DNA from 4 places in the Pseudomonas allokribbensis genome. Region 1 is predicted to be linked to each of the others. Evidence: predicted binding sites of a transcription regulator. Region 1 holds the regulator's gene; each other region holds the start of a gene.

Region 1 (7,920 bases):
CCTTGCCGCCACGGGCCTTGCCCGAGGCTTCGCGCTCTTCCGGCGACTCGATGCCGTGGTCGACCGCGTTGCGCACCAAGTGGACCAGCGGGTCGGCCAGTGCCTCGACGAGGTTCTTGTCGAGGTCGGTCTCTTCGCCCACCAGTTCCAGGTTGATCTCTTTCTTGAGCTGACGCGCCAGATCGCGAACCAGACGCGGGAAGCGGCCGAAGACTTTCTTGATCGGCTGCATCCGGGTCTTCATTACCGCAGTCTGCAAGTCGGCGGTAACCACGTCGAGGTTCGACACGGCCTTCTGCATCGATTCGTCGCCGCTGTTCAGGCCCAGGCGCACCAGACGGTTACGCACCAGTACCAGCTCGCCGACCATGTTCATGATTTCGTCGAGACGTGCGGTGTCCACACGAACGGTGGTTTCGGCTTCGCTCGCCGGTTTTTCCGGTGGCGGAGTCGCCGGCGCACGGGCCGGAGCCGGTGCAGCAGCGGCGGCTGGCTTGGCCGGTTCGGCTTTAGGCTCAGGCGCTTTTGCAGCAGGTTTTGCCGCAGCGGCCGGGGCCTTGGCGGCAGGCGCTGCAACAGCAGAAGCATTGCCGGCCGTCACGACGGCACCGGTGGCGACGTCAGTGAACTTGCCTTTGCCATGCAGATCGTCGAGCAGCGATTCGAACTCGTGATCGCTGATCAGATCGCTACCGGCCGCAGCCGCTGCCGGAGCAGCCGATGCAGGCACCGACGCAATCGCCGATTCCAGCGCATCGACGGCAAAGTTGCCCTTGCCGTGCAACTGATCGAGCAAGGCTTCGAATTCGTCGTCGGTGATGTCCGAGCTGTCGCCCACCGCCGGAGCAGAAGGTGCAGCGGCTGTCGGTGCCACGGCGTCGGCCGCGAACTGGCCCTTGCCGTGCAACTGGTCGAGCAGCGACTCGAATTCGGCGTCGGTGATTTCATCGCTGGCCGCTTCATCGGAAGCAGGCGCAGCGGCAGCCGCCGGGGCTTCGGCTTCGGCCTTGACGGCGTTCAGCGAGTCCAGCAACTGTTCAAATTCGTTATCGGTGATATCGCCCGAATCGCCTTCGACGACCAGTTCTTCGATCATCTCGGCAACAGGCGAAGCCGGGGCTTCATCCGCCGATTGCGGTTCAGCCAGACGCGCCAGGGCGGCCAGCAGTTCCGGGGTTGCGGCAGTAATCGGGCTGCGATCGCGGACTTCGCTGAACATGCTGTTCACCGCGTCCAGCGCTTCGAGCACCACGTCCATCAGTTCTGCATCTACGCGACGTTCACCCTTGCGCAGGATGTCGAACACGTTTTCGGCGATGTGACAGCACTCCACCAGCTCATTGAGCTGAAGGAAGCCGGCGCCCCCTTTTACAGTGTGGAAACCGCGAAAAATTGCGTTGAGCAGATCTGCGTCATCCGGACGGCTTTCCAGCTCGACCAGTTGTTCGGACAGTTGCTCAAGAATCTCGCCGGCCTCAACCAGGAAATCCTGAAGGATCTCTTCATCGGCGCCGAAGCTCATTAATGGGGTGCTCCTACAGGTCTAAAAACCCAAAAAAACTCAAAATCCAAGGCTGGATAGCAAATCGTCCACATCGTCCTGACCGGACACAACGTCTTCTCGTTTATCGGCATGAATCTGCGGACCTTCACCCTGCGAGAGATGTTTTTGTGGATCTTTTTCAGCGAGCATTGCCGCACGGTCATGTTCGATGCCCGCAAAGCGGTCCACCTGACTGGCCATGAGCACGAGTTTGAGCAGATTGCTTTCGACTTCGGTGACCAACTGGGTCACGCGCTTGATCACCTGACCTGTGAGGTCCTGGTAATCCTGGGCCAGCAGAATGTCGTTGAGGTTGCTCGACACCGCGCGGTTGTCCGCGCTGCTGCGTGCCAGAAAACCGTCGACCCGACGCGCCAGCTCGCGGAACTCTTCAGCCCCGACTTCACGGCGCATGAAACGTCCCCAGTCGGCACTCAATGCCTGGGCTTCGTCAGCCAGGCCATTGACCACCGGCGTGGCGCTTTCCACCAGGTCCATGGTGCGGTTGGCTGCCGCTTCGGTCAGCTTGACCACATAGCCCAGACGCTCGGTCGCATCAGTGATCTGCGACACTTCCTCGGCCTGCGGCATATGCGGGTCGATCTGGAAGTTGACGATTGCACTGTGCAGTTCGCGCGTGAGCTTGCCCACTTCCTGGTACAGGCCACGGTCACGGGTCTGATTGAGCTCATGGATCAGTTGCACAGCGTCGCCGAACCTGCCTTTTTCAAGGCTTTCGACCAGTTCGACCGCGTGTTTTTTCAGAGTCGACTCGAAGTCGCCCTGTGAAGATTCGTTATGCTCCATAGCTCCCCCGCGCGTCATCAGCCGATGCGTTCGAAAATCTTCTCGATTTTTTCTTTCAGCGCCTGAGCCGTGAAAGGTTTGACCACGTAGCCGTTAACGCCGGCCTGGGCCGCTTCGATGATCTGCTCGCGCTTGGCTTCAGCAGTCACCATCAGCACTGGCAGGTGCTTGAGTTTTTCATCGGCGCGCACGTGACGCAGCAGGTCGATACCGGTCATGCCAGGCATGTTCCAGTCGGTCACCAGAAAGTCGATGCTGCCGCTGTTGAGCACCGGAATGGCAGTGGTGCCATCGTCGGCTTCAACGGTGTTGGTGAACCCAAGGTCACGCAACAGGTTCTTGATGATCCGCCGCATCGTTGAGAAGTCATCAACGATGAGGATTTTCATGTCTTTGTTCAATTCGACCTCCAAGCAGTCTTAAACGCGCCCAGCACCTGGACGCGCCATTTCAATCAATCCGGCAAAGCACTCGATGACTGTCTGGAGCACAACAGAGCAAGACCGGTGCCGTTCACCACCGCACCAGCCTCGTTCGCAGCGTCCCCACACTGCCTTCAGCGCGCTCGCCACTCCCCCAAACGCCCCCGCAAGCGGGCCGCGCACTGGCTGTGTAACTGGCTGACCCGCGATTCACTGACGCCAAGGACTTCACCGATTTCCTTGAGGTTCAGCTCTTCGTCGTAGTACAGCGCCAACACCAGTCGCTCACGCTCCGGCAAATTGGCAATCGCGTCCGCCAACGCAGCCTGGAAGCGCTCATCTTCCAGATCGCGCGACGGCTCAAGATGAGCACTTGCGCCATCCTCGTGCAGCCCTTCGTGTTCGCCGTCCTGCAACAGGTCGTCGAAACTGAACAGTCGGCTGCCCAGGGTGTCGTTCAAAATCCCGTAGTAATCGTCGAGACTCAATTGGAGTTCGGCCGCAACCTCGTGATCTTTAGCGTCACGGCCGGTTTTAGCTTCAATCGAGCGAATCGCGTCGCTGACCATACGGGTGTTGCGGTGAACCGAGCGCGGTGCCCAGTCCCCCTTGCGTACTTCATCGAGCATGGCGCCGCGGATCCGGATGCCCGCGTACGTTTCGAAACTGGCGCCTTTGCTGGCGTCGTATTTGGTCGAGACTTCGAGCAGGCCGATCATTCCGGCCTGGATCAGGTCTTCGACCTGCACACTGGCCGGCAATCGCGCCAGCAAGTGGTAAGCAATGCGTTTGACCAGTGGCGCGTAACGCTCGATCAGCTCGTACTGCGCGTCACGTGCCGACTTCTTGTAGAAATTCATACCGCTGGCGGTCATAGCACAGGTCCTGCCGTTTGCTGCACGAGGCGCTCGACGAAAAATTCGAGGTGGCCGCGCGGATTGGCGGGCAGCGGCCAGGTGTCGACCTTTTGCGCGATCGCCTTGAACGCCAGTGCGCACTTGGAACGCGGGAAGGCTTCATAGACCGCACGCTGCTTCTGCACCGCCTTGCGCACGCTTTCGTCGTAAGGCACCGCACCGACGTATTGTAGGGCGACGTCGAGGAAGCGATCCGTGACCTTGGTCAACTTGGCGAACAGATTGCGACCTTCCTGCGGGCTCTGGGCCATGTTGGCCAGGACGCGGAAGCGGTTCATGCCGTAATCGCGGTTCAGCAGTTTGATCAGGGCGTAGGCGTCGGTGATCGAGGTCGGCTCGTCGCAGACCACCAGCAACACTTCTTGCGCTGCGCGAACGAAACTGACTACCGAGTCACCAATACCCGCAGCGGTGTCGATCACCAGTACGTCGAGATTGTCGCCGATGTCGCTGAACGCCTGAATCAGACCGGCATGCTGGGCCGGGCTCAGGTGAACCATGCTCTGGGTGCCGGAAGCGGCCGGCACGATGCGAATCCCGCCGGGGCCTTGCAACAGCACGTCGCGCAGCTCGCAGCGGCCCTCGATCACATCGGCCAGGGTACGTTTGGGCGTGAGGCCCAGCAGAACGTCGACGTTCGCCAGACCCAGGTCGGCGTCCAGCAGCATGACCCGACGGCCAAGCTCTGCCAGCGCCAGGGACAAGTTCACTGACACGTTAGTCTTGCCGACGCCACCTTTGCCGCCGGTCACCGCGATCACCTGTACGGGATGCATGCTGCCCATGTTATTTCTTTACCTTGTCTTGCATAGACGGAGGCCACATTACTGGCTGCGCGTTCACAACCGGAACAATGCATGGCAGACCATCGATGTAGGTACAAAAACTGTTCATTACCTCAGCCAACCTGCTTGGTGGGACTGTGGTAGATATCAGCGAACATGTCAGCCATGGCTTCTTCGCTGGGTTCTTCCTGCATTTGCACACTGACGGCGCGGCTGACCAATTGATGACGGCGCGGCAGATGCAGATCATCCGGAATCCGTGGGCCGTCGGTCAGGTAGGCGACCGGCAGTTCATGACTGATCGCCAGGCTCAGCACTTCGCCAAGGCTGGCCGTCTCATCCAGTTTAGTCAGGATGCACCCGGCGAGCCCGCAACGCTTGTAACTGTGATAAGCGGCGGTTAGAACCTGTTTCTGGCTGGTGGTTGCCAGTACCAGATAATTTTTCGACCGAATGCCACGACCGGCCAGGCTTTCCAGCTGCATGCGCAGTGCCGGATCGCTGGCCTGCAGGCCGGCGGTATCGATCAGCACCACGCGTTTGCGCAGCAGTGGATCCAGCGCCTGCACCAGGGACTGGCCCGGGTCGACGTGGGTCACCGACACATTGAGGATCCGGCCCAGGGTTTTCAACTGTTCCTGAGCACCGATGCGGAAGCTGTCCATGCTCACCAGCGCAATGTTCTGCGCGCCGTACTTGAGCACGTAACGGGCGGCCAGTTTGGCCAGGGTGGTGGTCTTGCCCATGCCGGCAGGACCGACCATGGCAATGATCCCGCCCTCTTCCAGCGGCTCGACTTCCGGCGTGGCGATCATCCGCGCCAGGTGCGCCAGCAACATGCGCCAGGCCTGACGAGGTTCTTCGATATCGCTGGTCAGCGCCAGCAGGTCGCGGGACAACGGGCCGGACAAGCCGATGCGTTGCAGACGACGATAAAGGTTCGCCTGAGCCGGACGGCTGCCTTGCAGCTGATTCCAGGCCAGAGTGCCGAGTTGCACTTCCATCAGCTCGCGCAGGCTGTTGAGTTCGAAACGCATCGAATCCAGCGCACGCGGATCAACGCCAGCGGCAGCCGGTGCAGGCGCAGGTGCCGGACGCGCCGGAGCAGCGTAAGTCGGTTCTGTCAGAGGCTCGGCAGCCGTCAGCGGCAGGCCGGCGGTCAATGGCAGACCGGAGAACAACTGGCGATTGGTGTTGCCGTCGGCTTCACCACGCATGCTCAGTTCGGCCTGGGCGGTGACGATGCGCGACTGGGTCTTGCGCAGCTCGTCTTCGAGTTCCATGTTCGGAACCCGCGGCGCCAGCGCCGACAGTTTGTAATCCAGCGCCGCCGTCAGCTCGACGCCGCCGGCAATGCGGCGGTTGCCAATGATGGCGGCATCAGCGCCCAGCTCATCACGAACCAGCTTCATGGCCTGACGCATATCGGCGGCGAAAAAACGCTTAACTTGCATAAACCACTACCTCAGCCGTTGGGCCCTACTGTCGCAACGATGGTCACTTGCTTGTTGTCCGGAATTTCCTGGTAGGCCAGCACATGCAGTCCAGGGACTGCCAGGCGGCCAAAGCGCGAGAGCATCGCGCGAACCGGGCCTGCTACCAACAGGATCACCGGCTGACCTTGCATTTCCTGACGCTGCGCCGCTTCGATGAGCGAACGCTGCAGCTTCTCGGCCATGCTTGGCTCCAGCAGAACGCCCTCTTCCGAGCCTTGTCCTGCCTTCTGCAGACTATTGAGCAATATTTGTTCCAACCTTGGCTCCAGCGTGATAACTGGCAGCTCCGACTCAGTCCCTACAATGCTTTGGACGATGGCGCGAGAAACGCCGACCCGCACAGCGGCCACCAAAGCGGCGGTATCTTGACTCTTGGCGGCATTGTTGGCGATGGCTTCGGCAATGCTGCGGATGTCGCGCACCGGCACGTGTTCGGCCAGCAGTGCTTGCAGCACCTTGAGCAGTTGCGACAGCGACACCACACCCGGCACCAGCTCTTCCGCCAGTTTTGGCGAGCTCTTGGCCAGCAATTGCATGAGTTGCTGCACTTCTTCGTGGCCGATCAGCTCACTGGAGTGCTTGTACAGAATCTGGTTCAAGTGCGTGGCGACCACGGTACTGGCGTCCACCACGGTGTAACCGAGCGATTGTGCCTGAGCACGCTGGCTGACTTCGATCCACACCGCCTCCAGGCCGAAAGCCGGATCTTTGGCGGTAATACCATTGAGCGTGCCGTAGACCTGCCCCGGGTTGATCGCCAGTTCGCGATCCGGGTAGATCTCGGCTTCGGCCAGGATCACGCCCATCAGGGTCAGGCGATAGGCACTCGGCGCCAGGTCGAGGTTGTCGCGGATGTGCACGGTCGGCATCAGGAAGCCCAGATCCTGCGAGAGCTTCTTGCGCACGCCCTTGATCCGCGCCAGCAATTGCCCGCCCTGGTTGCGGTCCACCAGCGGAATCAGGCGATAACCGACTTCCAGGCCGATCATGTCGATTGGCGTCACGTCGTCCCAGCCCAGCTCCTTGGTTTCCATGGCGCGGGCCGGCGAAGGCAGCAGCTCCTGCTGACGCTGAACCTCTTGCAGCGCCTGCACCTTGGCGACGTTCTGCTTTTTCCAGAACAGGTACGCGCCACCAGCCGCCAGGGCCGCCATGCTCAGGAAGGAGAAGTGCGGCATGCCCGGCACCAGGCCCATGACCGCCATCAGACCGGCCGCCACCGCCAGCGCTTTCGGCGAGGCGAACATCTGGCGATTGATCTGCTTGCCCATGTCTTCCGAACCGGAAGCACGGGTCACCATGATTGCTGCCGCTGTAGATAACAACAGTGATGGCAATTGCGCCACTAAACCGTCACCGATGGTCAGCAGGGCGTAAACCTTGCCGGCGTCGGCGAAGGTCATGTTGTGCTGGAAGATACCGACGGCCATGCCGCCGATCAGGTTGATGAACAGAATCAGCAGGCCGGCGATGGCGTCACCACGGACGAACTTGCTGGCACCGTCCATAGAACCGTAGAACTCAGCCTCTTGGGCGACTTCGGAACGGCGGGCCTTGGCCTGGTTCTGGTCGATCAGACCGGCGTTGAGGTCGGCGTCGATTGCCATTTGTTTGCCGGGCATCGCGTCGAGGGTGAAACGCGCGCTCACCTCGGAAATCCGCCCGGCACCCTTGGTGACCACGACGAAGTTGATGATCATCAAAATCGCGAAGACCACGATACCGACCACGTAGTTACCGCCGATCACCACCTCACCGAAGGCCTGGATCACCTTACCGGCAGCGGCGTGGCCGTCCTGACCGTGGAGCATCACCACTCGCGTCGACGCCACGTTCAACGCCAGTCGCAACAGCGTCGCCACCAGCAGGATCGTCGGGAACACCGCAAAATCCAGCGGCCGCAACGCGTACACGCAGACCAGCAGCACGACGATCGACAGGGCAATGTTG
Region 2 (7,920 bases), 1.4 Mb from region 1:
CGACAGCCACCTCGACGGCCACAACCGACACCAACTGGAAGAAATTCGGCCTGTGGGCGGTGTTGCTGCTCAGTGTGTTGTTTCTGGCCGCGATGGCCTTCAGTCTGCTGCGCAAGCCGCCGGCCAAGTCCTGAATATGACGGGTGTGGCCTCTACACCCGTCGGGTTTCCAACTACGCTGAATCCGGTGCATGAACTCTCTCGGTTCGATCACGTCTGATAGCAGGAATTGCACCCGACGCACGTTACCGGGCGTCATTGCTCGCTACGGTTTCAGACTCCCTGTAAACTGCGCGGGTTTTTAGCCCCCCATTCCACCGGAGCCGTCCATGTCCCGCGTTACCCTGAGTCGCTATTTGATTGAGCAGACCCGCAGCAACAACACTCCTGCCGATCTGCGCTTCCTGATCGAAGTGGTGGCGCGTGCCTGCAAGGAGATCAGCCACGCCGTGTCCAAAGGCGCCCTGGGCGGCGTTCTGGGCAGCATGGGCACTGAAAACGTGCAAGGTGAAGTGCAGAAGAAGCTCGACGTGCTGTCGAACGAAATTCTGCTCGAAGCCAACGAATGGGGCGGTCACCTGGCCGGCATGGCGTCCGAGGAAATGGACAACGCCTACCAGATCCCGGGCAAATACCCGAAAGGCGCCTACCTGTTGGTATTCGACCCGCTGGACGGTTCGTCGAACATCGACATCAACGCACCGGTCGGCACCATCTTCTCGGTACTGCGTTGCCCGAACGAATACCTGAGCCAGAACGAGCCTCTGAATGAGAAGGCCTTCCTGCAGCCAGGCACCCAGCAAGTTGCCGCCGGTTATGCCATCTACGGTCCGCAAACCATGCTGGTGCTGACCTTGGGCCACGGTGTGAAAGGCTTCACCCTGGACCGCGAAATGGGCAGCTTCGTCCTGACCCACGAAGACATCACCATTCCTGAAAGCACCCAGGAATTCGCCATCAACATGTCCAACCAGCGTCACTGGGAAGCCCCGGTACAGCGCTACGTTTCGGAACTGCTGGCTGGTGAAGAAGGCCCGCTGAAAAAGAACTACAACATGCGTTGGGTCGCGGCGATGGTTGCCGACGTGCACCGCATCCTGACCCGTGGCGGTCTGTTCATGTACCCGCGCGACAGCCGCGAGCCGTCCAAACCGGGCAAACTGCGCCTGATGTACGAAGCCAACCCGATGTCGTTCCTGGTGGAACAGGCGGGCGGCGCTTCCACCGACGGTCACCAACGCATCCTCGACATTCAGCCTGAAGGCCTGCACCAGCGCGTAGCGGTGTTCCTCGGCTCGAAAGAAGAAGTCGCTCGCGCCACGGCTTACCACAAGGAATAAACCATGACCGCGCCCTGGCAGCCGTTGCTCGATTGGTGGTTCGGTCACTCCGAGTCAGCCACTGAAGTGACGGCGCAACAGGGCGGGTTGTGGTTCGGCAAGAAAGACAGCCAGGACCTCGAAGCGCGTGAGCGTTTCGGGGTCTTTGTCGATCAGGCCCTCGCTGGCGAATTGACCGAGTGGACGCAAGGTCCCGAAGGTTGGTTGGCGGTGGTGCTGCTGCTCGATCAACTCCCGCGAATGATCTTTCGCGATACTCCCAAAGCTTTCTCTGGTGATCTACGGGCACAGAAGCTGGTTGCCCAAGGCATTGAGGCGGATTTCGATCGGCAGTTGAAGCCGATCCAGCGACTCTTCATCTACCTCGTCTTTGAACACTGCGAAAACCTCGCGGTGCAGAATGAAGCGGTCTCGCGATTCATCGAACTGGTGGCCGAACAGCCGGAGGCGGAGCGCGGGGTGTTTGCCGACAACCTGGATTATGCCGAGCGGCATCAGCGGGTGATTGCGCGGTTTGGAAGGTTTCCGCATCGCAATGCGGTGTTGGGGCGGGTGTCTACGGCGGAGGAGTTGGCGTTTCTTTCGCAGCCGGGGTCGAGTTTCTGAATCAGCATCAAGACGACTGACCTCTTCGCAGAAAGGCCCGCGAAGAGATCAGTGAGAGCGCCTTATATCCTGAAGCTGCCTACCAACTGCTTCAACCGCGCCGCCTGCTGCTCAAGATCCGCACAAGCGCGCAACGTCGCCTGCAAGTTCTCCACACCTTCCTGGTTCAGCGTGTTGATCTCGTTGATGTCGACGTTGATCGACTCGACCACAGCCGTCTGCTCTTCCGTCGCGGTCGCCACCGACTGGTTCATGCCGTCGATCTCGCCGATGCGCTGGGTCACGCTGCCCAGGCGTTCGCCGGCCTGGTTGGCGATGCCGACGCTGCTTTCGCTCTCACGCTGGCTTTCGGTCATGATGCCGACCGCCTGACGCGCGCCGACCTGCAGCTCTTCGATCATTTTCTGCACTTGCTGTGCCGAATCCTGGGTGCGGTGCGCCAGGTTGCGGACTTCGTCGGCGACCACGGCGAAACCACGACCGGCCTCACCGGCACGGGCTGCTTCGATGGCGGCGTTGAGGGCCAGCAGGTTGGTCTGTTGGGAGATGCTGGTGATCACTTCCAGAATCTGCCCGATGTTCACGGTGTTGCTGTTCAGCGTTTCGATGTTGCCGCAGGAATCGCTGATCTTCGCCGACAGTTGCTGCATCGCGTGGATGGTTTTATCCACAACCTGCTGGCCGTCTTCGGCCAGGCTGCGCGCGTCGCTGGAGTGTTGCGAGGCGAGGGCGGCGTTCTGGGCGATTTCCTGGGCGGCGGCGCCGAGTTGATTGATCGCGGCGGCCACGCTGTTGGTACGCGAGGCTTGCTGGTCAGAGTTGTACATCGACGAGTTGGACGCCGCGACCACGCGCAGGGCAACTTCGTTGACCTGGCCAGTGGCAGAAGATACTTCGCGGATCGAGGTATGGATACGTTCGACGAAGCGGTTGAACGACAAGCCCAGCGCGCCGAATTCGTCGTGGCCGTGGATGGTCAGGCGTTTGGTCAGGTCGCCTTCGCCTTCGGCGATGTCATGCATGGCGCGGCCCATGGTCAGCAGCGGTTGCATCAGCACGCGGATCAGCATGCCGAGCAGGGCGATGATGATGACGACGGCGATGACCATGGCGATCAGTGCCGAGGTGCGGAACTCGCTGAGCATCGAGAACGCAGTGTCCTTGTCCAGCACCAGGCCCACGTACCAGTCGGCCGACGGTACGCCGTTGACGCGGGTGAAGGAGATCAGTTGGGTCTTGCCGTCGAACTCGACTTCCTTCAGGCCCGGGCTGACTTTCGGTGCGCCGTTGGGATAGGCCTCGGCCAGGGTCTTGAGTACCAGTTTGCTGTCCGGGTGGATCAGGATCTTGCCGTCGGCACTGACGATGAACGCGTGGCCATGGCCGCCGAAGTTCAGCGAGTTGATGATTGCGCTGACACTCGACAGATCGATGTCGGCACCGGCCACACCGATCATCTGGCCCTGGCGCTGCACCGGGGTGGCAACGGTTATCACCAGTTTGCCCGACGAGGCGGCGATGTACGGTTCGGTGACGATGGTTTGCTGGGCGCTGTTCGCGGCCTTGTACCAGCCACGGGCGCGTGGGTCGTAATCCGGTGCGCGGTTGCCGGCCGGGACCGAGAACATCACGCCGTCGGCACCGCCGAAATAGCTGAGTTGGAAATTGCCGGTGTAGGCGGGCAGGTCGATGATGCGTTTCAGGCTCGCCGGGGCGTTGCCGTCGGCGACAACCTGCTGCGACATCGATTCCAGCAATTGAATGCGGCTTTCCAGCCAGGTCTGGATGTTGCTGGTGGTCAGGCTGCCCAGTTCCTGCATTGACGCTTCGGTGCTGGTTTGCAGGGCTTCGCGTTGTCGATAGTCGTTGAACAAAATGAAACAGGCGAACGCAACGGCCACCACGAGGGCGGCAGCCAACAAGATCTTGTGGCTGAATTTCATGTTTCTGGTCATTAAGTGAGCTACCGCGAAGGGGCTGGTCAAGAAAGGGCGGCAATTTGCCACACTATCGGGCTTTGCGCTGCTCTTATTTCGACCGCTGCGCGCCAAAGATTAGGCAGCTTTTGCTAAAGGCGACGAAATGCTCAATAGCCCTACAAAGTGTCTGATTTACCGATGAATGCCGGACGAGCGGGCTAACAAATAGCCAGTGCCCCAGGGAACCAGACAGGGGTTTTCTCTTCTAAGCTTCTGGTTGGCGCCATGCCATCCCCCTTCCGTTCCAGGAGTTACACCATGTCGCTGCGATCTATCGCCCTTCTGTCGTTTTGCGTGCTGTTGGCCGCATGCAGCAAGGTCAATCAGGAAAACTACTCGAAGCTCTCGGCCGGCATGGCCAAGGCCGAAGTGGAGACGCTGCTCGGCAAGCCTACCGATTGCTCGGGCGCGCTCGGCATGTCCAGTTGCACCTGGGGCGACAAGAACAGCTTTATCAGCGTGCAGTACGCCGGTGACAAAGTGTTGATGTTTTCCGGCCAAGGCCTGAAGTAAACCGGGGCTACGCGCCCACGGGAGAAAAACAATGAAGCGGTTATTGCTTGTCCTTTTTGCCGGCCTGGTATTGGCCGGCTGCGCCACGACCGGTGAAGATCCGCTGGCGCCCAAGACAGTCCACAGCGTCAATCTCAAGCGTTACCAGGGCACCTGGTACGAGTTGGCGCGGCTGCCGATGTATTTCCAGCGCAATTGCGCTCAATCCGAAGCCCGCTACAGCCTCCAGCCTGACGGCAACCTCGGCGTGTTCAACCGTTGCCTGACCAAGGACTGGCAGTGGGAAGAGGTCAAGGGCAAGGCTTATCCACAGGTGCCGGGCAAGACCGACAAATTGTGGGTCGAGTTCGATACTTGGTTCTCGCGGCTGATTCCGGGTTCGGCGAAGGGTCAATACTGGGTGCTGTACGTCAGTGACGACTACAAGACCGCCATTGTTGGCGACCCGAGCCGACGTTACCTGTGGCTGTTGTCCCGCACGCCGACCGTCAACGGTGTGGTGCGCGAAGAACTGCTGAGCAAGGCGCGTCAGCAGGGTTACGACACCACGCGATTGATCTGGCGCGCATCGGATCAGCAGATGGCCAAGACGTCCAACTGACGCGCAACAAAAAACCTGTGGAGGTTGCCCTCCACAGGTTTTTTTGTGTCAGCCCAAAAGGTCTCGCAGGACTTGGGTGAAGGCGCGATTGCTGTCCTCCTCCCCGGCATGTCGCCCGTCACGAACGACCCACTGACCGTTGACCAGTACGTCACGCACCTGACGGTCGCCACCGGCAAACAGCCAGCGGTTGAGGATCCCGTCACCGCTGGCCGTCGCCAGATACGGATCGCTGCCATCGAGCACAATCCAGTCGGCGCGTTTGCCAACTTCCAGTGCACCGATCGGCTGGCCCAGAGCCTGAGCACCACCGTCCAGCGCCGCGTCATACAAGGTGCGGCCGACCATCGGTTGATCCGCGCCGTACAAACGGTTGCGTCGTTGATCGCGAAGACGCTGGCCGTATTCCAGCCAACGCAATTCTTCCACCACGCTCAACGACACATGGCTGTCGGAGCCGATACCCATGCGTCCGCCCTGAGCCAGGAAATCCACCGCCGGGAAGATCCCGTCGCCGAGGTTGGCTTCGGTGGTCAGGCACAGGCCGGCGATGGCGCGGCTCTTGGCCATCAGCGTGACTTCTTCCGGATTGGCGTGAGTGGCGTGCACCAGGCACCAGCGCTGATCGACTTCGGTGTTTTCGTACAGCCATTGCAGCGGACGGCGACCGCTCCAGCTCAGGCAGTCGTCGACTTCCTTCTGCTGTTCGGCGATGTGGATGTGCACCGGGCATTGCTTGTCGCTGGCCGCCAGCACTTCGCTGATCTGCTGTGGGGTGACCGCGCGCAACGAGTGGAAACACAATCCCAGCGACTGAGCCTTTTCCTGAGCCAGCAGCGGTTGCAGGCGCGATTGCAGCTTCAGGTAGTTTTCGGTGCTGTTGATGAAGCGGCGCTGGCCTTCGTTCGGTGTCTGGCCACCGAAACCGCTGTGGCTGTAGAGCACCGGCAACAGCGTCAGGCCGATGCCGGCAGAGCTCGCGGCCTGGCTGATACGCAACGCCAGCTCGGTCGGATCGGCATACGGCTGACCGTTGTGATCGTGGTGGACGTAATGGAATTCGGCGACCGAGGTGTAACCGGCCTTGAGCATTTCGATATACAGCTGGCGGGCGATCACGCCGAGTTGGTCCGGGCTGATTTTTCCGACGAGCCGATACATCAGATCGCGCCAGGTCCAGAAACTGTCATTGGGATTGCCGGCCACTTCTGCCAGCCCGGCCATCGCTCGCTGGAACGCGTGGGAGTGCAGATTCGGCATCCCCGGCAGCAGCGGACCGCTCAACCGTTCGGCGCCATCTGCAGTGGAATCGGCCTGGATTCGGGTCAAGACGCCTTCGGCGCTGACCTCGAGACGTACATTGTTGGCCCATCCGTTAGGCAGCAGCGCGCGTTCGGCAAAGAAGGCGGACATGGTTCAGCACCCCATCGTGTGTTATTTGTATATACATATACAGACGTTTGCCTGCCCGGTAAACTCCGGCAAGCTAGCAACCTTATCCAATGAACAGGGATCCACCGTGCCGACTCCGCCTCCAGTCTCTCCGTTGGCCGCGAACATGGGCGACAGTCCGGCGCCCTTGTACGCCCGCGTCAAACAGATGATCACCCAGCAGATCGACAGTGGTAACTGGCCGCCGCATTACCGCGTGCCGTCGGAAAGCGAGCTGGTCAGCCAGTTGGGCTTCAGCCGCATGACCATCAACCGAGCGCTGCGGGAAATGACCGCCGACGGCCTCTTGGTGCGCATGCAGGGCGTCGGCACGTTCGTCGCCGAGCCGAAGAGCCAGTCCGCGCTGTTCGAGGTGCACAACATCGCTGATGAAATCGCCTCCCGTGGCCATCGCCACACCTGCCAGGTGATCACCCTGGAAGAAGAGGCCGCCGGTTCCGAGCGCGCCCTGGCGCTGGACATGCGCGAAGGGCAGAAGGTGTTCCACTCGCTGATCGTGCATTACGAAAACGATATTCCGGTGCAGATCGAAGACCGTTTCGTCAACGCGCTGGTCGCCCCGGAATACCTCAAGCAGGACTTCACCCTGCAAACGCCTTACGCCTACCTCAACCAAGTTGCGCCGCTGACCGAAGGCGAGCATGTGGTCGAAGCGATCCTTGCCGAGCCGACCGAATGCAAATTGCTGCAGATCGAAAAAGGCGAGCCGTGCCTGCTGATCCGCCGTCGCACCTGGTCGGGCCGTCAGCCAGTGACGGCGGCGCGCCTGATCCACCCCGGTTCCCGTCATCGTCTGGAAGGTCGGTTTCATAAATAAAAAGCATAAATAGAGAGCATAAATGAGCGAGTTGAAGGTTCTACGCGCCGAAGGCTACCCGCGCATGCCGTGGAAAAACGGCGGCGGCAGCACCGAGGAAATCACCCGTGACGCCGGTGCCGGTCTCGAGGGTTTCGGCTGGCGTCTGTCGATTGCCGACATCGCCGAATCCGGCGGCTTCTCGACGTTCACCGGTTATCAGCGGGTGATCACGGTGTTGCAGGGCGACGGCATGACCTTGTGTGTCGACGGTGACGACACTCGGCCGCTGTTACCCCTCGACCCGTTTGCCTTCAGCGGCGAAAGCCAGGTGTCCTGCACCTTGCTCGGCGGCGCGATCCGCGATTTCAACCTGATCTACGCACCGCAGCGCTACAGCGCGCGTTTGCAGTGGCTGGATGGCGAGCAACGGTTCTTCAGCTCCGCCGGCACCGTTCTCGTCTTCAGCGTCAGCGAGTTGCTGGAAGTGACGGTCGGTGACAGCGCTTCGCAACTCGGCCGGCATGATTGCCTGCAACTGGACGGTAACACCGGTCTGGTGGAAATCGCCGTCAACGCGGGCTGCTGTGTGATCGAACTGACTGCACACTGATCCGATCCTTGAAAAACCGC
Region 3 (7,920 bases), 3.1 Mb from region 1:
GGGCACTTCAACAAATGGCAGAGCCGTGTCTCGGGCCGTCCCGAGTACGGCGGCGAGTTGCCGGTTTCGGCGCTGGCCGAAGAAATGCTCACCGAAGGCGAGGGCCAGATTCGTGCGCTGATCACCGTGGCCGGCAATCCGGTGCTGTCGACGCCCAACGGCCGGCAACTGGAGCAGGCGCTGGACGGGTTGGAGTTCATGGTCAGTGTCGACCTGTATATCAACGAAACCACCCGTTATGCCGACCTGATCCTGCCGTCCACCTCAGCGCTGGAAAATGATCACTACGACACCACGTTCAACCTGTTCGCAGTGCGCAACGTCACCCGTTTCAACCGGGCGATCCTCGCCAAACCCGAGGGCGCGCTGCATGACTGGGAGATCTTCGTCGGCCTGGCCAAGGCCTTTGCGGCGAAGACCGACAAGGAACTGAAGCCGACGATGCCGCCGGCGAAGATGATCGACATGGGGCTGCGCATGGGCCTGTATGGCGATGCATCCGAACACAAGTTGTCGCTGGCGACGCTGTTCGATCATCCGCACGGCGTGGATCTGGGGGCGCTGAAACCCAACCTGACACCGCGATTGAAGACCGCCAATCAACGAGTCCAGGCGGCACCGCCGGAAATTCTTGCCGACCTTGCGCGCTTTTCCGCATTGCAGGCGCCGGCTGCCGATGAGCTGTTGATGATCGGCCGTCGCCATGTGCGCAGCAACAACTCGTGGATGCACAACTATCATCGGCTGGTGAAGGGCAAGCCGCGTCATCAGTTGCTGATGAACCCGGAGGATCTCGCCAGTCGCGGGCTCAGCGATGGCCAGCTTGTGCGCGTAAGCTCACGGGTCGGACAGATCGAGGTTGAAGTGCTGGGCAGTGCGGACATGATGCCGGGCGTGGTCAGCCTGCCACACGGTTGGGGCCATGCGCGCCCGGGCGTGCAGATGGCGATTGCCAGCGGCCAGCCGGGCTCCAGTGCCAACGACCTGACCGATGAGTGTCAGCTCGACGAGCTCTCGGGCAACGCGGCGCTCAATGGCGTGCCGGTGACCGTGGCAGCGGCTTGAGCAAGTCTGTCGGGGAGACCGAGCAGGGCGCTCGGGATTCCGTTACAATGCGCCACCGTGCCGACCCATGAGTCGGAAAGTTCAGCCGAGGTGCTCCATGGATATCATCGAAACGATTAAAGAGCAGATTGCCAACAACACCATTCTGCTTTACATGAAAGGCTCGCCGAATGCCCCGCAGTGTGGCTTCTCCGCGAAAGCTGCGCAGGCTGTGATGGGCTGTGGCGAGAAGTTCGCCTACGTCGACATCCTGCAGAACCCGGAAATCCGTGCCAACCTGCCGAAATACGCCAACTGGCCGACTTTCCCGCAGCTGTGGGTGGGCGGTGAACTGGTCGGCGGCAGCGACATCATGGCTGAAATGTTCGCCAACGGTGAGCTGCAGACTCTGGTCAAGGAAGCATCCGCCAAGGCTGCTGCGGCCAAGTCCGAAGCCTGATTGGCTTCTGCCCGGATTTCGGCGAGTCCGAAGTCCGGGCAATAAAAAGCCCCGCCTCTCGAAAGAGGGCGGGGCTTTTTAGTGTCTCGAGTTTAGCGCTCGCTAATTACTCGTCTTCGCCCATCTGCGATTGCAGATAGTTCTCAAGACCGACTTTATCGATCAGGCCCAGTTGGGTTTCCAGCCAGTCGATGTGTTCTTCTTCGGATTCGAGAATGTCTTCGAGCAATTCGCGGCTGCCGAAGTCACCAACCGATTCGCAATGAGCGATGGCGGTCTTCAGATCGGCATGGCCGGTGCGTTCGATACGCAGGTCGCACTCCAGCATTTCCTTGGTGTGCTCGCCGATGTGCAGCTTGCCCAGGTCCTGCACGTTCGGCAGGCCTTCGAGGAACAGGATGCGCTTGATCAGCTTGTCCGCGTGCTTCATCTCGTCGATGGATTCTTTGTACTCGTGCTTGCCGAGCTTGTTCAGGCCCCAATCTTCATACATGCGCGCATGCAGGAAGTACTGATTGATCGCGACCAGCTCATTGGCAAGGATCTTGTTGAGATGCTGGATGACTGTTACGTCGCCTTTCATGATGGGAGTCCTGCCCTAAGTAGCGGTATATAAGGCGGAGTTTGAGCTTGGTACTTATAAGTGTCAAACCTAAGTTATTGAATAATATATGAAAATTAATCGGAATAAGAATGTTTGTGTTCCGCGTCTAGTCGCTAAGCAATTGATTTTCAGGCATAAAAAAACCGGACATAAGTCCGGTTCTTTGAAATGGGTGCAGTTACGCGGCAGTAAATTCTACAGGGTAGGGGATCGCGGCCTGGGCGGTTTGCAGCTTGGTCAGGGTTTCGCGTACCACTTCCTTCGCCAGGCAGGCACATTTGCCGCATTGGCTGGCTACGCCGGTGGCCTGACGGACTTCTTTATAGCTGCAGCAACCTTCATAGATCGCTTCGCGGATCTGTCCGTCGGTGACGCCAGTGCAGAGGCAAACATACATAAGTGAGAACCGTCGCTGGTTGTGGCTCAATTGCGATGGATCTTAATGTTAACGAGAATGATTGTCAAAGTGCTTTCCCAACGGTTTTCATCGCCAACGGCTGTGACTGACGAACGGTGGTGCATGGCTGAATGCCAGCCGGGATTTCGCGAAAAACCGTTAAGGACAGTCGAAAAACGCAGTGTATGATGGTCGGCCCTTGCGAAGGGGGTTCGTGTCACAGGGCTGTCGCCTGAGGGTGGCAGGCTGGCGCGAACCCTGAACTTCAAGTTTCTACACCAGGAGATATCAATGAGCGTACTCGTAGGCAAACAAGCCCCTGACTTCACCGTCCCGGCCGTACTCGGCAATGGCGAGATCGTTGACAGCTTCACCCTGTCCTCGGCCATCAAAGGCAAATACGGCCTGGTGTTCTTCTACCCGCTGGACTTCACCTTCGTCTGCCCGTCCGAACTGATCGCTCTGGACAACCGCATGGCCGACTTCAAGGCACGTAACGTAGAAGTGATCGCTGTGTCGATCGACTCGCACTTCACCCACAACGCCTGGCGCAACACCCCGGTCAACAATGGCGGCATCGGCCAGGTGAAATACACCATGGCTGCCGACATGAAGCACGACATCGCCAAGGCCTACGACGTTGAGTCCGAAGGCGGCGTGGCTTTCCGTGGCGCGTTCCTGATCGACGACAAAGGCGTTGTCCGCTCGCAGATCATCAACGACCTGCCGCTGGGCCGTAACATGGAAGAGCTGATCCGTCTGGTCGACGCTCTGCAATTCCACGAAGAGCACGGCGAAGTCTGCCCTGCCAACTGGAAAAAAGGCGACAAAGGCATGAACGCTTCGCCAGAAGGCGTTGCGGCTTACCTGACCGAGAACGCTGCTGCCCTGTAAGGCGCAACGTCGAGGTACAAAAAAACCGGCTCTTGAGCCGGTTTTTTCATGCGCGGGATTTAATCCGACGACCCTCAGTCGTCGAAGTCTTCCCAGCCGCCCATCTGTTTCCAGCGGTTGACGATGCCGCAGAACAGCTCGGCCGTCTTTTCGGTGTCGTAACGCGCGGAGTGCGCTTCACGGCCATCGAAATCGATGTCGGCTGCCTGACAGGCCTTGGCCAGTACGGTCTGACCGTACGCCAGACCCGCGAGGGTTGCGGTGTCGAAGCTGGAGAACGGGTGGAACGGGTTGCGCTTCATGTCCAGCCGCGCAACGGCGGCATTGAGGAAGCCCAGGTCGAAGCTGCTGTTGTGGCCGACCAGGATCGCCCGTTTGCAACCGTTGGCCTTCAAGGCCTTGCGCACGCCACGGAAGATATCGGTCAGGGCCGTCTCTTCGCTGACCGCCATGCGCAACGGGTGATCGAGCTTGATCCCGGTGAACTCCAGCGCGGCCGCTTCGATGTTGGCGCCTTCGAATGGCTCGACACGGAAGAAGTAGGTGTGATCCGGGTAGACGAAACCCTTTTCATCCATGGCGATGGTGGTCGCGGCAATCTCCAGCAAGGCGTCGGTGGCCGAGTTGAAGCCACCGGTCTCTACGTCGACGACAACCGGCAGGTAGCCGCGAAAGCGTGCTGCCATTGGATGGCGCGAACCGCCGCCACCTTGACCGTCCAGTTCGTCGTCGAAATGGTCTTCACTCACGCGTGTTCCTCCAGCAGGCGCCAGCGCAGTTTTTCACCGGCGCGCAGCGGGATAACGGTCAGCTCGCCGAAGGGCAGGCTGGTCGGGGCGGTCCATTCTTCACGGACCAGGGTAATGCGATCGGTGTTCGCCGGCAGGCCGTAGAAACGCGGGCCGTTGAGGCTGGCGAAGGCTTCGAGCTTGTCCAGCGCATTGCGCTGTTCAAAGGCTTCGGCATACAACTCGATGGCGGCGTACGCGGTGTAGCAGCCGGCGCAGCCGCAGGCGGCTTCCTTGGCGTGCTGGGCGTGCGGCGCCGAGTCGGTGCCGAGGAAGAACTTCGCGCTGCCGCTGGTGGCGGCGTCGAGCAGGGCTTCCTGGTGGGTATTGCGCTTGAGGATCGGCAGGCAATAGAAGTGCGGCCGAATTCCGCCTACCAGCATGTGGTTGCGGTTGTAGAGCAGGTGATGCGCGGTGATCGTCGCGCCAACGTTGGCCGAAGCCTCGTTGACGAACTGCACGGCGTCGCCGGTGGTGATGTGTTCGAACACGACCTTGAGCGTCGGGAAACGCTCGACCACACGACGCATGTGCTCGTCGATGAAGATTTTCTCGCGGTCGAACACGTCGACGTCGCCACGGGTGACTTCACCGTGGATCAACAGCGGCATGCCGACTTCGGCCATGGCTTCCAGCGCCGGGAAGATCTTGTCGATGCTGGTGACCCCGGAATCGGAGTTGGTGGTGGCGCCGGCCGGGTACAACTTGGCCGCGTGGACAAAACCGCTGGCCTTGGCTTCACGAATTTCTTCGGGCTGGGTACGGTCGGTGAGGTACAGCACCATCAACGGCTCGAAACGACTGCCGGCCGGGCGGGCAGCGAGAATCCGCTGGCGATAGCCGTCGGCTTCAGCGGCGTTGCGCACCGGAGGTACCAGGTTAGGCATGATGATCGCGCGACCAAAGGTGCGCGCAACATCTGCAACGGTATTGGTCAACACGGCACCATCGCGAAGATGAATGTGCCAGTCGTCGGGACGCAGCAGGGTCAGGCGGTCGGACATGAGGGGATTCCAGGCGGGTCAAACTGAGGCGAATGCTACCGGAAAAGACTCTTGCAGGCACTCGCTATCAAGTTTTGCGACGAGCGTCCGATATCCCATAGGTATGCCGTAAACATGTATGTATCGGTCTTTTTGTTGTAGAAGCCAATGGAGCCTCCCGTGCGCCAGCGTTATTTAGCCTTGCTCAGTGTGTTTGCCAGCCTTCCGGCGATGGCGCTGACCTACCAGACCCGTCTGGAGAACATTGAGTGGACGGTCGAGGGCGACAAGTTCGAATGCCGCCTGACGCAGCCGATCACCGATTTCGGCTCGGGCCAGTTCGTGCGCAAGGCCGGCGAGCAGGCGACTTTCCGCCTGAACGCCTACAACGCCATGCTCGGCGGCGGTTCGGCGACCTTGATGGCGGCAGCGGCGCCCTGGCAGCCGGGCCGTGGCGATATCAATCTGGGCACGGTCAGGATCGGCAGTGGCAATATCCTGTTCAACAGTTCTCAGGCGCAGGCCGGACAGTTGATCAGCGGCCTGATGGACGGACGCAGCCCCGTGGTGCGCCATGCATCGGGCGATGGCCGTGTGTCGGAAGTGCGTCTGTTGCCGGTCAAGTTCAGCAAGGCGTTCAACGACTATCAGGCCTGCGTGGCGAAACTGCTCCCGCAGAATTTCGAGCAGGTCAAACAATCGCAGATCGGTTTCCCCGGCGAAGGCATCGAACTGGACGCCGCCGCCAAGGCCAAGCTGCAAGTCATGCTCGAATATATGAAGGCCGATCCGACGGTCAACCACATCGAGCTCGACGGCCACTCCGACAACAGCGGCAATCGCCTGACCAACCGCGAGCTGTCGCGCCGGCGCGCCCTGGCGGTGGTCGATTTCTTCAAGGCCAACGGCATCCAGGAATCGCAGATCACCGTGCGCTTCCATGGTGAACGTTACCCGTTGGTGCCAAACACCAATGCCGCCAACCGGGCCAAGAACCGTCGGGTCAACGTGCACCTTGCGCGGGTGGCACCGACCACCGCTCCTGCGCCTCAGGCCAGCACACCGGCCAACGCTGCGGCGACGTCCTGACCCTCCGGTCATCGTCGCCCTCTCGACAGATTCTGTCGCTTTGTCGTCTTAAGCTGTCGCGCCTCTGTAAATTATCGCGTTTGAGCGGTAGACTCCTCGGCTTTCCGTAGAACCCCGTGGAGTGATGGCATGGCGGACGTAAACAAGGTCGTTCTGGCGTATTCCGGCGGCCTGGACACTTCGGTGATCCTCAAGTGGCTGCAGGATACTTATAACTGTGAAGTCGTGACCTTCACCGCTGACCTGGGTCAGGGCGAAGAGGTCGAACCGGCTCGCGCCAAGGCTCAGGCCATGGGCGTCAAAGAAATCTACATCGACGACCTGCGCGAAGAATTCGTGCGTGACTTCGTGTTCCCGATGTTCCGTGCCAACACCGTTTACGAAGGCGAGTACCTGCTGGGTACTTCCATCGCGCGTCCGCTGATCGCCAAGCGTCTGATCGAAATCGCCAACGAAACCGGCGCCGACGCCATTTCCCACGGCGCAACCGGCAAGGGCAACGACCAGGTCCGTTTCGAACTGGGTGCCTACGCGCTCAAGCCAGGCGTAAAAGTGATTGCTCCTTGGCGCGAGTGGGACCTGCTGTCCCGCGAGAAGCTGATGGACTACGCCGAGAAGCACGCGATCCCGATCGAGCGCCACGGCAAGAAGAAATCCCCGTACTCGATGGATGCCAACCTGCTGCACATCTCCTATGAGGGCGGCGTGCTGGAAGACACCTGGACCGAGCACGAAGAAGACATGTGGCGCTGGACCGTCTCCCCGGAGAACGCACCCGACAAGCCGCAATACTTGGAACTGACCTACCGCAACGGCGACATCGTCGCTCTGGACGGCGTCGAAATGACTCCGGCCACCGTACTGGCGACCCTGAACAAGATCGGTGGCCAACACGGCATCGGCCGTCTCGACATCGTCGAGAACCGTTATGTCGGCATGAAGTCCCGTGGCTGCTACGAAACCCCGGGCGGCACCATCATGCTGCGCGCTCACCGCGCCATCGAGTCGATCACCCTGGACCGCGAAGTCGCTCACTTGAAAGACGAGTTGATGCCGAAGTACGCCAGCCTGATCTACACCGGTTACTGGTGGAGCCCGGAGCGTCTGATGCTGCAACAGATGATCGACGCCTCCCAGGTCAACGTGAATGGCGTCGTGCGCCTGAAGCTGTACAAGGGCAACGTGATCGTGACCGGCCGCAAGTCCGACGATTCGCTGTTCGACGCCAACATCGCGACCTTCGAAGAAGACGGCGGCGCCTACAACCAGGCCGACGCGGCGGGCTTCATCAAGCTCAACGCGCTGCGCATGCGCATTGCTGCCAACAAAGGCCGCAAGCTGTTCTGAGTCCTTCGGACCAGACGTGAAATAGCGGTCTTGTCGTTCTGACAAGACCGCTATGCTGCAAAACCCTTCTGTTTACCTGATCGTAGTGGATCAGCGATCCCGAACTCATCTGTTGTACTGTGCGCATCGTATTGATGTACTTCGTGTCTCCGCGCCTCAATTTAAACTCTTCCCAATACACTGATGTTCAGCGAGTGAACGTCGTAAATAATACAGTACGTCGTCCCCATGGCTTTCCTTCCTCGTTTGAGCGATTTGGCGATGTTTTCTTTCGGTAAAATCTCTGACATATCATCCGTTAAAACGAGGAATAT
Region 4 (7,920 bases), 1.6 Mb from region 1:
CAGAAACACAGCCGTGGCCAACCCGATATACCGGTGCAGTAAAACCAGAAACGAACGCATGAAATTTTCCCCACGAATACGACAAAGCCAGTCCCTGAATCTCAGGGACTGGCTTTTTTATGCACAAGACAAAGGCTTAGAACTGGTAGCTGACCGTGGCGGCGACGTTGCGCTCCTCGCCCATGTAGCAGAAGTTCAGACTGGCGCAGGAGGCCACGTAGGATTCGTTGGTCAGGTTGTTCGCATTCAGGCGTACGTCCACACCCTTCAAGCCAACTTTGCCCAGGTCATAACCGATCGACGCGTCGAACAACGTGTAGGACGGCACCTTCATGGTGTTCTCTGCATCCGCCCAGCTGTAGCCGACGTAACGCACACCGCCGCCCACTCGCACGCCATCAAGCGCCGCACTGTCGAACTTGTAGTCCGCCCACAGCGATGCCATGTGACGCGGTGCCTGGGTTGGCGAGTTGCCTTTATTCTCGATCACGTTTGTCGGGGTGCTCAGGGTGCTGACCATCGACTTCGAGTACTCGATGTCAGTGAAGGTGTAGCTACCGAGCACTTTCAGGTTATCGGTCAACTGCATGTGCGCTTCCAGTTCCAGACCCTGAGAGCGGACAGCGCCTACAGCGCGATAGAAGTTTTCCTGCGGCAGTTTGGTCGCCAGGTTTTCCTGGTCGATGCGGAACAACGAGGCCGTGAACAGATTGTCGGTGCCAGGTGGCTGGTACTTCAGACCTGCTTCCCACTGCGTGCCATCCGTTGGTGCCAGCGGATTACCGGCACTGTCGGCATAGGAGTTGGGGTTGAACGACTCCGAGTAGCTGATGTACGGCGCCAGGCCGTTATCGAACAGGTACAGCGCCCCGACACGGCCCGTCAGTTTGGTGCGCTTGTCGCTGATCTCGGTGCCGACCGGACGGCTCGCCTCGGCAATCCGGTTTTCCTCGGACGTCTCTACCCAGTCCTGCCGCAGACCGAGGGAGAAGCGCCATTTGTCCATCTCAATCAGGTCTTGCAGGTAAACCCCGGTCTGCTCCAGGCGCCGCAGGTAACTGGTTTCACCGTACGGCGTAATAGCGGAATTGCCGTACACCGGGTTGAACGCATTGATCGGCGCCAGGCCACCGCTGGTCCAGTCGACCACGGTTTTGCGTCGCTGGTAATCCGTTCCCATCAGCACCGTGTGCTTGGTCGCACCGGTGAAGAATTCGGCCTGGAGCATGTTGTCGACGATGAACGCATGCAGTCGCTCGTCACCGCCGGTGTAGTAGCGATTCAGCTCGTTGCTGGTCGGCGACGTCCAGCCATAGGCATACACCTGATCCATGTTCACTTTGGAGTCGAGGTAGCGGAAGTTCTGCCGTGCGGTGAAGACGTCGTTGAAGCGATGTTCGAACTGATAGCCGAACGACTGCTGATCGCGGGAGTAACCATCGACTCCCGGTTCGCCTTCGAAGAAGTGCGGTGAGATCCGGTTGCCGTTGCGCTGATGAATCGTGCCGTCGGCCGGCACGCCACCGTGATAGCCGCCATCCGGGTCATGTTGCAGATACGCCTGCAGGGTCAGTGAAGTGTCTTCGTTGAAATCGATGCTGACCGTCGGCGCGAGGGCGAAGCGTTTTTCCTTGTTGTGGTCGAATTGCGTGTCGGACTGATCCGTCAAACCGATCAGACGATAGGCGATGCGCTTGTCGTCATCGACCGGGCCGCTGAAGTCAAAACCAACACCGCGCTGGCCCTGAGTGCCAACGGTGGCCTGAACCTGATGATAGGACTCGTACAACGGTTTCTTGCTGGTCAACGCCACCAGCCCGCCCGGTGAACTGCGGCCGTACAACACCGACGACGGGCCTTTGAGAATGTCCACGCGCTCGAGGAAATAAGGATCGACCTGCATGGTGCTGTAGGTGCCGCTGTCGCCCATGGACTTGAGGCCGTCGAGGTAGATGTTATCCACCGAGCCATCGTTGAAGCCGCGCATCGCCACGTAGTCGTAACGGTGCGTGGCGCCATAGGGGTTGGTCAGCACACCGGGGGTGTAGCGCATGGCCTGGGACACGGTTTGCGAGCCCTGATCGTCCATTTGCTCGCGGGTGACCACGGACACGCTTTGCGAGGTTTCCAGCAGCGCGGTACTGGTTTTGGTGGCGATCTGACTGTGCGTTGCGTTGTAGCCGTCCATGCTGCCCAGCGCGTTGCCGAGGGCAAAACCTTTGATGTCAGTGGTCGGCAGGGCCAGGGCTTCGGTTTCCGTGACGGAGCGCAACACATAGCTGCTGCCGTCCTGACTGACCGCCTCCAGCCCTGAGCCACCGAGCAGATGACTCAGTGCCTGATCGGTCGAATACTCGCCCTGTACGCCGGGTGATTGCCGGCCTTGAGTCTGTTGTGGGGTCATCGACAACGTGATGCCGGCCTGGCGCGCGAACTGATTCAGCGCCTCGCCCAGTGGCCCGGCGGCGATGTTGTAGCGATGGCTGCTGACCTCACTGCCGCTCGCCGCGACGCTCAGGTTCGGCAGCAGGCCGACGCCCAGTGCCGTGGAGAACAACGCGGCCCGAACGGCGTGGCGCAGAAGGCCCGATTCGGCAGTGAAATTCAGAGGGTTCTTACAGGTAACGCGCGCAGTCATTGTAGGTTTCCGTTGCAAGTCGCGAAGGCTGAATTGAAGTGCTTACTGACTAAGCCGGCCTTGCCGCGAAAACCCGCCAAAAAATTTCAGACTGCTCGTTCCAGCGTGACCCACCAGCGGGTGCGATAGCGCAATTGCACCGGCAGCGTCTGCGGCAAAATTGCCAGCAACTTGTCGGTGTCATCGAGCCGGAACACGCCGGACAAGCGCAGATCCGCCACCTGCGGGGCGCAATTCAGGAAGCCCTGACGGTAGCGGCCAACCTCATTGAGGAAGTCACCCAGGCGCATATTGCGCGTCACGATAAGCCCGTCGATCCAGGCGCCGGCATCCATGTCCAGCGGCGGAGCGGGACGCGCTTGATGGTGATCGATCAAGTAACTCTGACCGGCAAGCACCTCGGTGGAAGCGCCATCGCTCGTCCGCGGCGAATGAATCGCGACTCGGCCACTGGTGACGCTCAGGCGCGTGCAATCACCTTCCTGACGCAGGATGAAGCGCGCGTTGAACGGCTCATAACTGCCATGACGATTTTGCACTCGCAGCGGTCGATCAATCCCCGAACCTTCGTCGGCGCCGCCGCAGGTCACGATGATCTCGCCCCGGGTCAGTTTGATCAGCCGCTGTTGCGCGGTGTAATCGAGGTCCACGGCGCTGGCCGTGTTCAGTTCGATCCGCGTACCGTCGGGCAACTGGAATCCGCGGCGCTCGCCGGTGGCGGTAGCGTAATCGGCGCTCCACTGCTGCCAGGCTGACATGTCTTTGGCCAGCCACGCGGCGGAGCCCATCAACAACGCACCGGACAGCAGCTTCAATGCCTGACGGCGACCCAGGCTCTGCGCACTGTTTTCCAGTGTGTTGAATGCCACTTGCGCACCCGGAACGGCGCGCAGATTTTGGGTCAGCTCACTTTGCAACGACTGCACCCGCTGCCAGGCCAGTTCGTGATCGTGGTGCTCGGCGCGCCATTGTTCACATTGGTGGTTCAGGCGCGGATTGCCGTGGTTATTGCGCAGGCGCAGCAGCCAGTGGATCGCCTGTTTGACCACTTGTTGCGGTGGCTCGGCGCGGCGAGCGAGTGACACGTTATCCACCGGCATCAGCTTTCGTACCGCAGCACGTAGCAGTGATACAGCGCATCGGCGACGTAGCGCTCCACCGAGCGCAAGGACAGGCCCATCTGCTCGGCGATCTGCTTGTGGGTCAATCCTTCGCACTGCGCCAGGAGAAACGCCTGACGTACTTTTGGCTTCAGTCCTTCAAGCATGCGGGCAATGCTTTCCAGCAGCTCGATCACCAGTGCGCGGGATTCGGCGCTGGGTGTTTCGGCTTCCGGCAGGTGGGCGATGGTTTCCAGATACGCGCGTTCGATTTCTTCGCGCCGCCAATGGTCGATCACCAACCCACGAGCGATGGTGCGCAGAAACGCGCGGGGCGCCTTGAGTTCGAGACGTTCGGTGCGTTGCAGCAGGCGAACGAACGTGTCCTGGGCCAGATCCGCCGCATCGGCCGCATTGCCCAGCCGCGCGCGCAACCAGCCGTTGAGCCAGCCGTGATGACGACTGTAAAGCGCCTGTACTGCAAACTCAGGTGAGGACATGAACGCGACAGCCCGAACGCCACAAATGATAATTAGTCGCATTGTCATCAAGGGTTACAGAATTTGCAACCGGCGCTGCAAAACAGTCATCAAAAAATGACAGGCGAACGCTCTGGCACGCCGTTCGGCGGGAATCTGGCAGAAATGCCGTCCATTTCCTACAAAGCGCTAAGTTTTCTCCGAAGCGTGCCGACAGACTGGTGAGACATGCGTGCACCAAAGTAGAGCGGCCATCAGAACGCTGCCTGCGCTGTACATGGAATGTTGCATCCGGAACGCATCCCCACTTTTGGCATAAGAAGTCCCATGAAATGAATCTCAAGTTCAGCCATAAAATCCTGTTGGCCGCCTCGGGCGTCGTGGTCCTGGCGTTCGCGCTGTTCACTCTGTACAACGACTATCTGCAGCGAAACACCATTCGCCAGAACCTCCAGTCCTCCGTCCAGCAGGCCGGCGACCTGACCGCCAGCAGTGTGCAGAACTGGATGAGCGGGCGGATTCTGGTGCTGGAAAACCTCGCGCAGAACGTCGCCCATCAAGGCAAGAATGCCGACTTCCCTGGGCTGGTCGATCAACCGGCCTTCACCTCGAACTTCCAGTTCACCTACGTCGGCCAGGCCAACGGTGTGTTCACCCAACGCCCTGACGCGAAGATGCCGGACGGCTACGACCCGCGTCAGCGCCCTTGGTACAAGCAGGCCGTGGCCGCTGACCAGACCATGCTGACCCCGCCATACATGGCCGCCGTCGGCGGTCTGGTGGTGACCATCGCCATGCCGGTGAAAAAGAACGGCGAGCTGCTCGGTGTGGTGGGCGGTGACCTGAGCCTGGAAACCCTGGTGAAGATCATCAACTCGGTGGACTTCGGTGGCCTGGGCCACGCGTTCCTGGTCAGCGGTGACGGTCAGGTGATCGTCAGCCCGGACAAAGACCAGGTGATGAAGAACCTCAAGGACATCTACCCGAACGCCGATGTGCGTATCCAGAAGGGCAACCAGAACGTGGTGCTCAACGGTCAGGAGCGCATCCTGTCGTTCACCCCGGTCACCGGTCTGCCGAATGCCGAGTGGTACATCGGTCTGTCGATCGACCGCGACAAGGCCTACGCCGCACTCAGCCAGTTCCGTACTTCGGCACTGATCGCGATGTTCGTCGCAGTGGGTGCGATTGCGGTCTTCCTGAGCCTGTTGATCACCGTGCTGATGCGTCCGCTGATCACCATGGGCCGTGCGATGCAGGACATCGCCCAGGGCGAAGGCGATCTGACCCGTCGTCTGGTAGTGGAAAGCAAAGACGAGTTCGGCGAGCTGGGCAGTTCGTTCAACCAGTTCGTGGAGCGGATTCACGCGTCCATTTCCGAAGTGTCTTCCGCGACTCGTCACGTACACGACCTGTCGCAACGCGTGATGGCATCGTCCAACGCCTCGATCATCGGTTCCGACGAGCAAAGCGCGCGCACCAACAGCGTGGCTGCCGCGATCAATCAGTTGGGCGCCGCCACCCAGGAAATCGCCCGCAACGCTGCCGATGCTTCGCAACACGCCAGCGGCGCGAGCGAGCAGGCCGATGATGGTCGTCAGGTGGTCGAGCAGACGATTCAGGCGATGACCGAGCTGTCGCAGAAGATCAGCCTGTCGTGCACCCAGATCGAAACCCTGAATGCGAGCACCGACAACATCGGCCACATTCTCGATGTGATCAAAGGCATCTCCCAGCAGACCAACCTGCTGGCGCTCAACGCAGCCATCGAAGCGGCCCGTGCCGGTGAAGCCGGACGCGGTTTCGCGGTGGTGGCGGACGAGGTGCGCAACCTCGCTCACCGCACCCAGGAATCGGCGGAAGAGATCCACAAGATGATCACCTCGCTGCAGGTCGGCTCCCGTGAAGCGGTGACCACCATGAACGCCAGTCAGGCGTCCAGCGAAGAGAGCGTTGAAGTGGCGAACCAGGCCGGTCTGCGTCTGGTCAGCGTGACCCAGCGCATCGGCGAAATCGACGGCATGAACCAGTCGGTGGCAGCGGCTACCGAAGAGCAGACTGCGGTGGTGGAAACCCTCAACGTCGACGTCAACCAGATCAACCTGCTGAACCAGCAGAGCGTGGCCAACCTCAATGAAACGTTGAAGGATTGCGATGCGTTGTCGCAGCAGGCCAACCGTTTGAAACAACTGGTCGACAGCTTCAAGATCTGATCGCTTGCGGTCAAAAAAAAGCCCGCTGCGGAGTGATCCGCAGCGGGCTTTTTCATGCCTTATACAAACAGCTTCAGCACATTGCCCATCGCATCATCGGCAAACCCCTGGACGAAATCCTTGAACCCCGGCAGCGCCTCGGGCCCACCGTTGGCCGGCTCGGCAATGATCGTCCAGGTCGCCCGCGACTTGCCCGCGCTCAGCGACTCCACATTCATCGCCGCCCACAGATTGGCCACGCCCAGGGTGTTGTAGATCGTGGTCCAGGTCATGCTCAGCGCCTGGTCATCCCGGGAGTTGAGTTGCTCGACCACCACGTTGCCGTCCTTGAAGAACTTCTTGCGCAGCGAAGACACGCCTTCACCGGTCATCTCGATGTGCGACAGCGCCGGAATGAAACGGTCGAAGCCGTCGAATTTGCCGACCACCGCCCACACTTGCTTGGCGTCCACCGGCACTTCCACCGAAGACACGACGTGGCAGCCGTGAGGGTTTTTGATCAGGGTGTCGGGTTGAAGATTGCTCATGGTGTTGCTCCTTGGTGGGTGATTCAGATGAAGTTGATTTCTTTCAGGTAATCGCAGCCACGACGCAGCAGCGCCGGGGATTTCTCCGGGTAGTGCGCGCCCATCTGCTGCACGCCGGCCTGGGCGTTGGCATGGCCGATCAGGGAGATGTCGCCGATGTCTTCCTCGAAGCCATTGAGGTAGAAACCGAGCACGCCGAACAGCGCGTTGTCGGCATCGACCCGGCCCAGTTGCTGCTGCCAGTCGGCGACGCTGACCAGCGAAAACTCGCTGCCGGTTTCGCGGAATGACGCGACGTAGGCATCCCAGCTCAGAGGCTCTGGGTTATGCAGGTTGAACACCGCCCGTTCGGGCGAGTAACGGCTGGCGTGGAAGGCGATGAAACGGGCGAGAAAGTCCACCGGCATCAGGTCGAAATTCAACGCGAAGGCCGGCACCTGCCCGAGCTGGATCGAGCCCTTGAGCATCAGCATCAAACGGTTCTTGTGCGGCTGGCACACGCCACTGAGGCTGTTGAAACTGATGTTGCCGGGCCGATACAGATTGACCCGCACCCCGCGTTCCCGCGCCCGTTCGAGGATGCGTTCACCGACCCATTTCGACAGGTTGTAGCCGTTGCGGATGTAGATCGGCGGCGTCGGTGCGGCGGGCAATTCCAGCACCCTGCCTGCGTCGTCGACAGTGCTGGAGGCCGACAGCGTCGAGACGAAATTGAAGACCTTCTTGCTGCGCCCTTCGCACAGCCGAAGCAGTTCGAAAATCGGCTCGACGTTGTCCGCCGCCAGCGACTCGTAGTCGAGGACGTGATTGACGTTGGCGGCGTTGTGTACCAGCGCGCCGAACTCCCGATCCAGTCGCTCGAAATCGCTATCGGCCAGGCCCAATTGCGGCCGGGTGATGTCGGCCGAATAGACCCGTACCCGGCTCAGGTCCAGATGTTCCAGCCGGTTCTCTCGCAACGAA

What was found. The regulator FliA, encoded in region 1, starts transcription of late flagellar genes. The targets are predictions, from matches to a motif close to CTAAAGTTTNNNNNNNNNNNGCCGNTAA.
Region 2: IF199_RS01900 (methyl-accepting chemotaxis protein) is a predicted target of FliA. The motif match lies at 3,977-4,004, and genes of this name have one in related genera.
Region 3: IF199_RS24010 (flagellar protein MotY) is a predicted target of FliA. The motif match lies at 5,258-5,285, and genes of this name have one in related genera.
Region 4: IF199_RS00635 (methyl-accepting chemotaxis protein) is a predicted target of FliA. The motif match lies at 4,407-4,434, and genes of this name have one in related genera.

Annotation. Positions count from the first base shown of each region.
Region 1 is NZ_CP062252.1:1,772,224-1,780,143, reverse strand. It holds gene IF199_RS08165 (chemotaxis protein CheA) at 1-1,522, opposite strand, end outside; gene IF199_RS08160 (protein phosphatase CheZ) at 1,562-2,350, opposite strand; gene IF199_RS08155 (chemotaxis response regulator CheY) at 2,368-2,739, opposite strand; gene fliA (RNA polymerase sigma factor FliA) at 2,907-3,647, opposite strand; gene fleN (flagellar synthesis regulator FleN) at 3,644-4,474, opposite strand; gene flhF (flagellar biosynthesis GTPase FlhF) at 4,588-5,928, opposite strand; gene flhA (flagellar biosynthesis protein FlhA) at 5,940-7,920, opposite strand, start outside.
Region 2 is NZ_CP062252.1:418,287-426,206, forward strand. It holds gene IF199_RS01885 (DUF3999 domain-containing protein) at 1-134, shown strand, start outside; gene IF199_RS01890 (class 1 fructose-bisphosphatase) at 330-1,340, shown strand; gene IF199_RS01895 (DUF924 family protein) at 1,344-1,946, shown strand; gene IF199_RS01900 (methyl-accepting chemotaxis protein) at 2,009-3,901, opposite strand; gene IF199_RS01905 (hypothetical protein) at 4,184-4,438, shown strand; gene IF199_RS01910 (lipocalin family protein) at 4,470-5,039, shown strand; gene IF199_RS01915 (formimidoylglutamate deiminase) at 5,088-6,452, opposite strand; gene hutC (histidine utilization repressor) at 6,598-7,308, shown strand; gene IF199_RS01925 (HutD/Ves family protein) at 7,331-7,900, shown strand.
Region 3 is NZ_CP062252.1:5,235,958-5,243,877, reverse strand. It holds gene IF199_RS24045 (molybdopterin oxidoreductase family protein) at 1-1,065, shown strand, start outside; gene grxD (Grx4 family monothiol glutaredoxin) at 1,163-1,504, shown strand; gene bfr (bacterioferritin) at 1,611-2,087, opposite strand; gene IF199_RS24030 (bacterioferritin-associated ferredoxin) at 2,287-2,505, opposite strand; gene IF199_RS24025 (peroxiredoxin) at 2,797-3,399, shown strand; gene rnt (ribonuclease T) at 3,474-4,148, opposite strand; gene pyrC (dihydroorotase) at 4,145-5,191, opposite strand; gene IF199_RS24010 (flagellar protein MotY) at 5,351-6,259, shown strand; gene IF199_RS24005 (argininosuccinate synthase) at 6,389-7,606, shown strand; gene IF199_RS24000 (hypothetical protein) at 7,768-7,920, opposite strand, start outside.
Region 4 is NZ_CP062252.1:124,242-132,161, forward strand. It holds gene IF199_RS00615 (PepSY-associated TM helix domain-containing protein) at 1-60, opposite strand, end outside; gene IF199_RS00620 (TonB-dependent siderophore receptor) at 137-2,638, opposite strand; gene IF199_RS00625 (FecR domain-containing protein) at 2,725-3,738, opposite strand; gene IF199_RS00630 (sigma-70 family RNA polymerase sigma factor) at 3,738-4,238, opposite strand; gene IF199_RS00635 (methyl-accepting chemotaxis protein) at 4,550-6,430, shown strand; gene IF199_RS00640 (SRPBCC family protein) at 6,490-6,957, opposite strand; gene IF199_RS00645 (amino acid adenylation domain-containing protein) at 6,981-7,920, opposite strand, start outside.